3 regions of the Streptomyces sp. NPDC096323 genome follow, and region 3 is predicted to be linked to each of the others. Evidence: riboswitches for the same ligand, from Rfam matches in the RefSeq annotation. Region 3 holds a riboswitch; each other region holds the start of a gene.
The links. Region 3 has a riboswitch for cyclic di-AMP ahead of ABTX18_RS02555 (M23 family metallopeptidase). Riboswitches for the same ligand answer to the same signal wherever they lie in the genome.
Positions count from the first base shown of each region.

Region 1: linked by a shared signal. The riboswitch ahead of ABTX18_RS31030 (C40 family peptidase) and the one ahead of ABTX18_RS02555 (M23 family metallopeptidase) in region 3 are both predicted to bind cyclic di-AMP.
Region 2: linked by a shared signal. The riboswitch ahead of ABTX18_RS14660 (M23 family metallopeptidase) and the one ahead of ABTX18_RS02555 (M23 family metallopeptidase) in region 3 are both predicted to bind cyclic di-AMP.

Region 1 is NZ_JBEOSI010000013.1:53,849-57,113, forward strand. It holds gene ABTX18_RS31020 (ATP-dependent Clp protease proteolytic subunit) at 1-393, shown strand, start outside; gene ABTX18_RS31025 (hypothetical protein) at 401-709, shown strand; cyclic di-AMP (ydaO/yuaA leader) riboswitch at 1,066-1,236, shown strand; gene ABTX18_RS31030 (C40 family peptidase) at 1,240-1,713, shown strand; gene ABTX18_RS31035 (LysE family translocator) at 1,747-2,394, opposite strand; gene ABTX18_RS31040 (LysR family transcriptional regulator) at 2,468-3,265, shown strand, end outside.
Region 2 is NZ_JBEOSI010000004.1:717,027-720,291, forward strand. It holds gene ABTX18_RS14655 (PP2C family protein-serine/threonine phosphatase) at 1-1,080, shown strand, start outside; cyclic di-AMP (ydaO/yuaA leader) riboswitch at 1,410-1,564, shown strand; gene ABTX18_RS14660 (M23 family metallopeptidase) at 1,576-2,748, shown strand; gene ABTX18_RS14665 (aldo/keto reductase) at 2,957-3,265, shown strand, end outside.
Region 3 is NZ_JBEOSI010000001.1:569,324-572,588, forward strand. It holds gene ABTX18_RS02550 (SGNH/GDSL hydrolase family protein) at 1-71, opposite strand, end outside; gene ABTX18_RS02555 (M23 family metallopeptidase) at 310-1,251, opposite strand; cyclic di-AMP (ydaO/yuaA leader) riboswitch at 1,255-1,410, opposite strand; gene ABTX18_RS02560 (tyrosine-protein phosphatase) at 1,888-2,700, shown strand; gene ABTX18_RS02565 (DUF6126 family protein) at 2,716-2,892, opposite strand; gene ABTX18_RS02570 (helix-turn-helix domain-containing protein) at 2,938-3,265, opposite strand, start outside.

The DNA.
Region 1 (3,265 bases), on a different contig from region 3:
GCCATCTACGACACGATGGCGTACCTCACCTGCGAGGTGGAGACCTTCTGCCTCGGCCAGGCAGGCGCCGGCGCGGCCGTGCTCCTGGCAGCCGGCGCGCCCGGCCGACGGCACGCCCTGCCGGGCGCCCGCGTAGTCGTGCAGCAGCCCGAACTCGCCGAGCCCGTACAGGGGCAGCCGTCCGACCTGGAGATCGAGGCCCGGGAACTGGACCGGATGCGCGAGACGCTGACCGGCATGCTGGTCCGTCACACCGGCCGCACCGCCGCGCAGATCACCGCGGACACCGAGCGCGATCTCATCCTCGACGCCGAGGACGCCAAGGACTACGGGTTGATCGACCACATCGTGCAGAACCGCGGACTGTCCGTCCCGCCGCACCCGGCGCGGTGAATCCGCGATGGAGCCACCGGAGTTCGCGCCACTGCCCGCCCTGACCCGCGCGGAGGGCGAGTTCATCGACCGCTATCTGCAAGTCCTCGACCAGGTGGGCCGGATCAATCCGGCCCACGGATGCGACACGTACAGCGCCCTGCGCGCCGCCCAGGCGCTGGCCTCGCACGCGGCCGCCCTGCGGGACGCGCTCGCACTGATGCACGAGCGGGGCGAATCCCGGATCCACGCGGCCACATTGACCAGGGCGCTGCGTGTTCTCGACGGCGAGCGGCGCTCGCGGCGGGTCGCCCTGCCGCCCGACCCGCCGAGTTGACCGGTCTGTCGGCGGCACGCCCGACGTTGATCAGCCCGTCGGCCGACACGCCCGACGCGGCGACCGAATTCTCTCCCTCGTTCGGCGTAGGCGCTACTTCGCACGAGGGACAGCTCGATTTGCGCTTTCGAGCCGGACCGTGGGTGAGATCTGCCGTTACGTCGCTGGTACGGCATCGGTCGACGCATGGCGACAGCGCCCCGGAGGGCATCTCGCCACCCGAACAGGTCATTCGTGACGAGGGTCACATATCGCCGTTTCACCTCGGAAATCCGGCACGCGGTGAGTCAAGATCCCTGGGACGACAAGCCCCCGCCACCGCGGCGGGGCGGTCCGGGCGGACGCCGAGTCCTGCCGCCGTCCGGATGCCTGGTCGACAGGAGTGGATCGGCAGGAGTGGAGGACCCAGCACAACGGGCCGACCGGATTTCCGGCCGACCCTCGGGGTGAAGCCGCGTATGCGGCCGGGCCACTTCGCCGGCCCGAACCCGACAGGTCATCCTTCACAGGCGGCTGACGAAGGGTTGCGCATGACTGCGCAGGTTCATGTCCCGTCTCTGCTTGCCCGGGCCACTACGGCCTCGGCCATGACTCTCGCCGCCGTCGGCGGCACGCTGTTCGTTCCCGGCGCCGCGACCGACGCCCAGGCCGCGACGCATTCGATGAAGGCGCTCAACATCGCCGCGTCGAAGAAGGGGGCGCCCTACCGGTGGGGCGCCACCGGACCGAGCCGCTTCGACTGTTCCGGGCTGACGCTGTACTCGTTCAAGAAGGCGGGCAAGAAACTCCCGCGCACGGCCCAGCAGCAGTACAACAAGACCCGCCACATCTCGCCCTCCCAACGACAGCGCGGCGATCTGGTCTTCTTCCGTTCCGGCCGCAGCATCTACCACGTGGGCATCTACGCGGGCAGCGGCAAGATCTGGCACTCGCCCAAGACCGGGGCCGTGGTCCGCCTGGAGAAGATCTGGACGAGGAGCGTCTCCTACGGACGGGTCCGTTGAAGCCACTCCCCCGTACCCGAGCGCGCGCCCGCGTCAGTGCAGCAGCGGGCCCGTCACCAGGACGAGTCCCAGTGCGGTGAGTGCCGCGCCGCTGCCGCCCTCGATCGCCCGGGCGGTACGCGGCCGGCGCAGCCACCGGCCGAGGCGGTCCACCAGGAGCGCCACGGCCGGGAACCAGATCAGCGCCATCAGCACGACGATCGCGGCGAGGAGCAGCGTCCTGGGCAGGGGGGCGGCCCCGGCCGGGACGAACTGCGGCAGCAGGCTGAGGAAGAGTACGGGCGCCTTGGGGTTCAGCGCGTTGGTCAGGAACCCCTGGCGCAGTGCGCGCCCGGTTCCCCTCGCGGCCCGCTCATCGTGCCCGTTGTCCTGCCCGGCCTCCGCCCCCTGCGCGCCGCGCCGCCGGGCCGCGTACAGGGCGCTGAGGCCCAGGTAGAGCACGTACGCACCGCCCAGGACCTGGACGGTGCGGAACAGCGCGGGCACCGCCACGAGCACGGCGGCCAGGCCCGCCACGGCGAGCGCGGTGTGGACGAGAAGACCCCCGGCGACCCCGAGGGCCGTCGCCACCCCCGCCGCGCGCGAGGCGAGGGCGTTGCGTACGACGACGGTGAAGTCCGCGCCCGGCAGGGCGACCATGGCAGCGGCGACTCCGACGAAGGCGGTCAGTTGGGTGTCCATGGGCTCCACTCTGGACCTGGAGAGCCTTTAGCATGTACTTGCAATCTCTAGGGCCTGCCAAAAGGAACGCTTAATGTACGACCCCACACGGCTGGCGGCGCTGGTGGCGGTCGCCGAGGCCGGTTCGATCACCAGGGCCGCCGTCCGCCTGGGCTACACCGCCCCGGCGCTCTCCCAGCAGCTCGCCAAACTGGAGCGGGAGGCGGGGGCGCCGCTGCTGGTACGGCATCACCGGGGCGCCCGGTTGACAGCGGCGGGCGAACTTCTCGCGGGGCGCGCACGGCGGGTCCTCGACGAGATGGAGCAGGCCCGCCACGAACTGGCGGGCCTGGCCGGACTCTCCGGCGGACGCCTGAGGGTCGGCACCTTCACCACCGCAGGCATCCATCTGCTGCCCCCGGTGTTGAGCGCGTTCCGCCGGGCGCACCCGGACGTCGAACTGGTCGTCACCGACTACGAGCCGCCGGGCGGGGTGGCCGCGGTCGCGGCCGGCGAGGTGGATCTGGCCCTGAGCCACGCCTATGAGCCCGCCCCCGCGTCGCCGCCGCCCCCGGGTGTCGTCTCCGAGCCGCTTTTGGTCGAGGAACTCGTGCTGATCACGGCCGCCGGGCAGGTTCTGGCCGACGGCAGCGGGCGGCTCCCGGTGACGGAGCTCGCGGGCCGGCCCCTGATCAGCAGCGCGCCCACGCATCCGCCGCGTCGCGGGGTGGAGAGCGCACTCGCCGAGGCGGGGGCGCTGCCCGCGGTGGTCTGCGAGTCCCCCGGCTATGCGCTGGTGTGCGCTCTGGTGAGTGCGGGCATCGGAATGGCGGTGGTTCCCGAGATGGTGGCCGCGATGTCGCCGACGCCGCTGTCCGTCCGCCGGCTGGAT
Region 2 (3,265 bases), on a different contig from region 3:
CTGATGATCGTCGGAGGCGTGCTGTTCGACGTCCTGAGCCCGCCCGAGTTCACCGCCATCCCCCTGTACGCGGCTGCCCCGCTGATCGCCGCACCGTTCGCCTCGCTGGCCGGCACCGTCCGTGCCGGGGTCGCCGCGCTGCTGGCGGTCGTCGGGCTGCGGGCCTACAGCGGCACCCTGCTCCAGGTCGTGCCCGCCATCGAACTGGTCACCGTCCTCACCGTCTCCGTGCTCGCGGTCGTGATCAACGGGGTCGTGCGGCGCGGCAACGAGCAGCTGGCCTCGGCCCGTGTCATCGCGGAGACCGCCATGCGTGCCGTGCTGCCGACGCCGTCCGAGCGGATCGGCGGGCTGCATGTGGCCGCGCGGTACGAGGCGGCGCAGGCGGACGAGTTCGTCGGCGGTGACCTGTTCTCGGTGACGGACTCCCCGCAGGGCGTGCGGCTCGTGGTCGGGGACGTGCGGGGCAAGGGGCTGGACGCCGTGGAGGCGGTGGCCGTGGTCATCGGGGCCTTCCGGGAGGCGGCGGAGCAGGAGGAGACGCTGGAGGGTGTGGCGCAGCGGCTGGAGCGGGCGCTGGCGCGGGAGTCGGACCGGCGCGGTGGCCTCGACGCGTTCGAGGGGTTCGTCACCGCCGTGCTCGCGGAGATCCAGCCGGGTGCGGCGCGGGCGCGGATCGTCAACCGCGGCCACCCCGAGCCGCTGCTGCTGCACACCGACGGGGTGGTGGAGGTGCTCGGTCCTTCGATGCCCGCGCTGCCGCTGGGGATGGGTCTGGGGGAGTGGCCGGACCGGGCCGACGAGTGGGACCTGCCTCCCGGCGCGACGCTCCTCCTCTATACGGACGGCCTCTCCGAGGCCCGTAACGCCGAAGGCGTCTTCTACGACCCCGCCGAGCGGCTACGGGGACGGATCTTCCCGGGGCCCGACGAGCTGCTCTCCGCGCTGACCGATGACGTACGGCTGCACACGGGTGGCGAGTCGACGGACGACATGGCGCTGCTCGCGGTCGTACGGCCCACCGAGGGCCAGCCCGACCGGCGCAGGACCGTGAAGATCGTCGGCCTGGGCGGCGGATGAGCCGGAGGTCCGCCGAGGCGGCCGTGCGCGGCGGATGAGCCGGAGGTCCGTTGGGCGGGAGTGGAGTGGGGTGGGAAGCGGGTGGCGGCCTTGATGCCATGCCACCGTCCGTAACCGAAGCGCATCACTCCGCATAACATGTGACGCAACGTCAGGAACTGACCGGTAGCTGAGGCGCGATCAACTCGTCCGATTCCACCCGGTTGTGTCCCGTAAAGTCCAGGCCAAGGGCGTGAACGATCAGTGGGAACAGCTTGGAATCGGACCCCGGTGTCTATTAACGTTCGATAACGCAGCGCGGTTGTCCCAGCCGCCGTCAGTGGCGGCACCGTGCGCGAGCGCCGAATTCCGCAAGGGAACCGGGGAACCACCTACATGGGGTGAATCGGGTGTCTCTGTCTTGTCCCACGAGACGGAGAACCCGTAGGAGACCTTCCTGCTCCGAACCCGTCAGCTAACCCGGTAGGCGAGAAGGAAGGAAAGGAGTGCGCCCCCGTGGCGTCCAACAAGCCTGCCCCCGAAGCTCCCTCCCGGTTCGGGTCCGAGTACGGCGATGACTTCGCGCCCCGGCCCGCCACCGCTTTCGGTACGGAGTACGGAACCGACTACGCGACCGACCACGGGACCGATCGGGGCAGCGTCTTCGGAAACGACTTCCGCGCCGACGAGGCCGGGTCCGAGCGGACCTGGGAGGAATGGAACCCCACCGAGGAGTCCGTCCGCCCCGTGCGCGGCAAGCACCGCGTCGCCAAGCAGCGCAATGGTCTGGCCCGCAGCTCCACCGTCCTCGGCGTCGGCGTCATCGCGGCCGTCGGTGCGGGTGGCATGGCCACCGCCCAGAGCAAGCCGCCGGTCTCCATTTCTCTTCCCGATTCCCTCGCGGACAACCTCCCCGACGCCAAGTCCCTTCCGGGCGTCGGCGCGCTGTTCTCGGGCGAGGAGTCCGAATCCGCAGCGGAGAAGACGGCGGCCGCGACCTCTGCCGCCCCGCTGACCACCGCCGGCATCACCACCGCCGAGGCCGAGCAGGGCACCACCGACGCCGGTGAGGCCCTCCGCGCCCGCATCCTCCAGCAGGCCGAGCAGCAGCAGGACGCCGCCGACGCCGAGGTCAAGGCCGCCGCGGAGAAGGCGGCCGCCGAAAAGGCCGCCGCCGAGGCGAAGAAGCAGCAGGACGCCGCCGAGGCCAAGATCGCCGCCGAGAAGAAGAAGGCGGCGGAGGAGGCGGCGAAGAAGGCGGAGGCCCTGCGGCTGGCCAAGCTCGCCGCCAGCTACGCCATCCCCACCTCCTCGTACACGATCACCTCGACCTTCGGCGAGGCAGGATCGATGTGGTCCTCCGGCTACCACACCGGTCTCGACTTCGCGGCGCCGACCGGTACACCGATCAAGGCCGTCCACAGCGGGACGGTCAAGTCGGCCGGCTACTCCGGTTCCTACGGCTACCGCACGGTCCTCGAGCTCGAGGACGGCACCGAGGTGTGGTTCTGCCACCAGTCCTCGATCGACGTGAGCATCGGCCAGAAGGTCACGACGGGCGACACCATCGGACGCGTCGGCGCGACCGGCAACGTGACCGGCCCGCACCTCCACCTGGAGGTCCACACCCCGGACGGCACCGGTATCGACCCGATGGCCTGGCTGCGCGCCCGTGGCCTGACGGTCTGAGACCGTTTCCCCGCGCCGGTTCTCCGGCCCCGCGACCCCGGCAGCCCTGACGCTCCCCCCGACGTCAGGGCTGCCGGTCTGTCCGCGGCCGTGCCCTCGCGGTATGTGTCGGGCCGCAGCCGCAGCCGCAGCCCGGCCGCGGCCGCGGCCGCGGTTCAGGTGTACCGGCCACGGAATAGCGGTGCCGGGGGAAGCCGTTGTTGCACCCATGACTTCTCTCCGCAAGCTCGGTTCCTCCAGCCTTCAGGTCTTCCCGCTCGCCCTCGGGGGCAACGTCTTCGGCTGGACCGCCGACGAGGCGCAGTCCTTCGCCGTTCTGGACGCGTACGTGGCGGCCGGCGGCAACTTCGTCGACACCGCCGACTCCTACTCGGCCTGGGTCCCCGGCAACGAGGGCGGCGAGTCCGAGAACCTCATCGGCAAGTGGCTCGCGGCGCGCGGCAACCGCTCCGACATCGTCGTGGCGACCAAGGTCGGCGCCCACCCCGCGTACACGGGGCTCTCGAGCACCACCATC
Region 3 (3,265 bases):
GCCGCGTACGACTCGATGGCGCCCTGTCGGTTGGTGACGCCCTGCTGGATGTTGTTCGAATCGTCTGCCACAAGGGCATATCCTGCACCGCCGATTGTGACCTACGCGACCGTAATACGGGGTTGACGGGTGGTGAGATAGACCACCCGGTCAGTTTTTGGTAAAGGGGGAATAAGTGCGGCCGACGCCAAGTGCCGCCCTCCTACCGCTTCCCGGCGCGGGAGCCGACGCCAGAGGGACGGTGCGCCGCCGCGCACCGTCCCTCTTCGCATTGCTCCGATCCGGGTTACCGGACCGGTGTTGCCCTGATCAGACGTTGATGCCGTGCGACGCCAGGTAGGCGATCGGGTCGATGTCCGAGCCGTACGCCGGGCCCGTGCGGACCTCGAAGTGGAGGTGCGGGCCGGTGGCGTTGCCGGTGGCGCCGGACAGGCCGACCTGCTGACCCGCGGTCACGGTCTGGCCCGCCGAGACGGAGAGCGAGGACATGTGGCCGTACTGGGAGTAGTGGCCGTCGGCGTGCTTGATGACGACCTCGTTGCCGTACGCGCCGCCCCAGCCCGCGGTGACGACGGTGCCGGAGGTGATCGCCTTCACGCTGGTGCCGGTGGAGACGGGGAAGTCGATGCCGGTGTGGCTGCCGCTGGACCAGTTGGAACCGGAGGCGCGGTAGGCGGTGGTGTGGTTGCCCGGGACCGGGTGGACGTAACCGGAGTCGTTGCTCTGGGCGGCCGGGGCCGAGGTCTCCTCGGACGACGAGGCGTCGGAGGAGGACGAGGCGGAGGTCGTGGAGGCCTTCGTCTCGGTCTTGACGGGGGCCTTCGAGGGAGCCTTCGACGGGGTGGTGGAGCCCGTAGAGGTGGCCGGGGCGTGGCCCCAGGCCTTGCCGCCGAGCGTCAGCTTCATGCCCGGGAAGATCAGGCTCGGGTTCTCGCCCACGACCTTGCGGTTGTCCTGGTACAGCTTCTCCCAGCCGCCCTTGAGCTTGTGCTCGGCGGCGATCTTCGACAGGTAGTCGCCGGAGACCACGGAGTAGGTCGTGGTGCCGGCCTGCTTCTTCGCGACCGGGGTGGCCGGGGTGGTGTGCGCGGCGGCCGACTTCGAGGTGGCCGGAGCCGCCTGTTCCGCGGCGTGGGCACCGGTGGCGCCGAGCAGCGGAAGCGCGATGACGGCTCCGCCGGCGCTCGCGGCGACGACGCCACGGGCGATGGTGCTGGACTTGGGACGGCGGTGCTTACCCGATATGGGCATGAAGGATTCCCTCTCCGGCGCCTGCGAGGTGAGCTGTCGGGTTCGGACTGGAGATGTCCGGTCGCGCCTGGCGCGACTTCACCCCGAGCCGGCCGGTTTCCCGGTCGGCGGCTTACCTGGTTCCCCCGCTCCTGCCACGCGGTGAAGTGAGTGCGAATTCCGGGCGGCGGCAGGATTAGGCGGTCCGTCCGGAGTGCAGTGAACCTAAGCGAGCCGGGACGGCGGAAACAAGCCACAACTTGCGTACGGGATTCGGTGCGGGAAATTCGGCGAGGAATTCCGGTCACACTCCGTGGATTACGGATCTTGGCTTTCCGCGCCGGGCACGGAATACCCGGATGGCCCGCCACCACACACCGTCACGGATGAGATCCCGCTCACGAGAGGGCTCCCATCTGCCGCACAAGCGGGGCATGTTCACTGAAAAGCCCCAATACGGACATGCACACCCATCACCCCCCACCGCATCGGGACAGCCAAGCGAGTCGAGCCCTCGTCGCCGGGAGCAGCGACCCGGCACCCGGGCCCGCGGCCCAGGCGCGCACAGAGATGATTGCCTGAGGAACCAATGTCGTATCGTCACGAGAGTGGACCCGCGGGCGACACGCGCACGCGGCAGAGCCCCCAGGAGTGACCGTGACGCAGCAGCTGCCGCAGACCCCGTCGACGGAGCCCGAGCTGGCGGGTATCCGCAATTTCCGTGATGTGGGTGGCCTGCCCACCTCGGACGGCCGCCGGGTGCGGTACGGGCGGCTCTTCCGCAGTGGTCACCTGGCCCACGCCACGGCCGAGGACGCCGCGTTCCTCGCCGGTCTCGGCCTGCACACCGTCTTCGACTTCCGCAACGCGGCCGACCACAAGCTGGACGGCCGGGACGTGGAGCTGCCGGGCGTGCGCAACGTGAGTATCCCGCTCAGCGACCCGGCGGACGGCGCCGAGTTCTGGCGCATGGTGCGCGACGGCGACATGGACGAGCTGCGGTCCATCCTGGCCGACGGCAAGGGGTCCCGCCGCATGACCGCTTCGTACCGCCGGATCATCCTGGACCGCACGGCCGAGCACAGCCGGGTGCTGCACGCCCTGGCGGAGGACAGCGTGCCCGCCCTGATGCACTGCGCCGCGGGCAAGGACCGCGCGGGCATCTCGATCGCGGTGTCCCTGCTCGCCGTCGGCGTCGAGCGCGAGGCCATCGAGGCCGACTACCTCAAGTCCAACGACGCGCACCGCCGCTACAAGATCCGCCGCAGCGACGCCTCGCCCGCCGGAATGTCGCCCGAGGTGATGGAGCTGCTCAATCCGCTCTTCGGCGCCCACCGCGACTACCTCGCCGCCGCCTTCTCCGCCATCGACGAGACCTGGGGCGGCACCGACCGCTACCTCGCCGAGGGCCTCAAGATCACCTCGCAGACCCGCAACCGGCTGCGCGAGCGCCTCCTCGACGAGTCCTGAGAGCGGTCCGGTGGCCTACTGGTTGTGCATCCCCACGGCGAACAGCAGATACAGGAAGCCGGCGATGACGTGCCCGGCCACCAGGTAGGCGAAGAGCCGGATGACGAGCCCGCGCGGCATCTTCTTCTCCTGCGGGTCGTAGTTCTTCGGCCGGCCCGGGCCGAGCGGGTCGTAGTTCTCGGAATCGGACATGACAGGTCCTCTCTGGCCACCGGGGCCGGTGGCGGGCACGGCGCCTCAGCGACGGTGGATCCCGCTGCCGAGGCACAGTTCGGCGGCGGGGCTCTGCAGCAGGGTGTGGACGAACAGCAGCTCGGCACCGTCGCGGTCCAGTGCCGCGATCCGGTGCGGGGTGAGCGAGTCGAAGTGGGCGCTGTCACCGGGGGCGAGGTCGTGGACCGTCTCCCCGAGGATCACCCTCAGGTGCCCCGCCAGGACGTACAGCCACTCCTCGCCGGGGTGGACGCGTACCAGATCGCCCTGGGCGCCGTGCGGGACCCGGACGCGCAGGGCCTGCATCGCCCGGCCGGAGCCGCCGGCCTGCTGGTACATCCAGCCGTCGGCC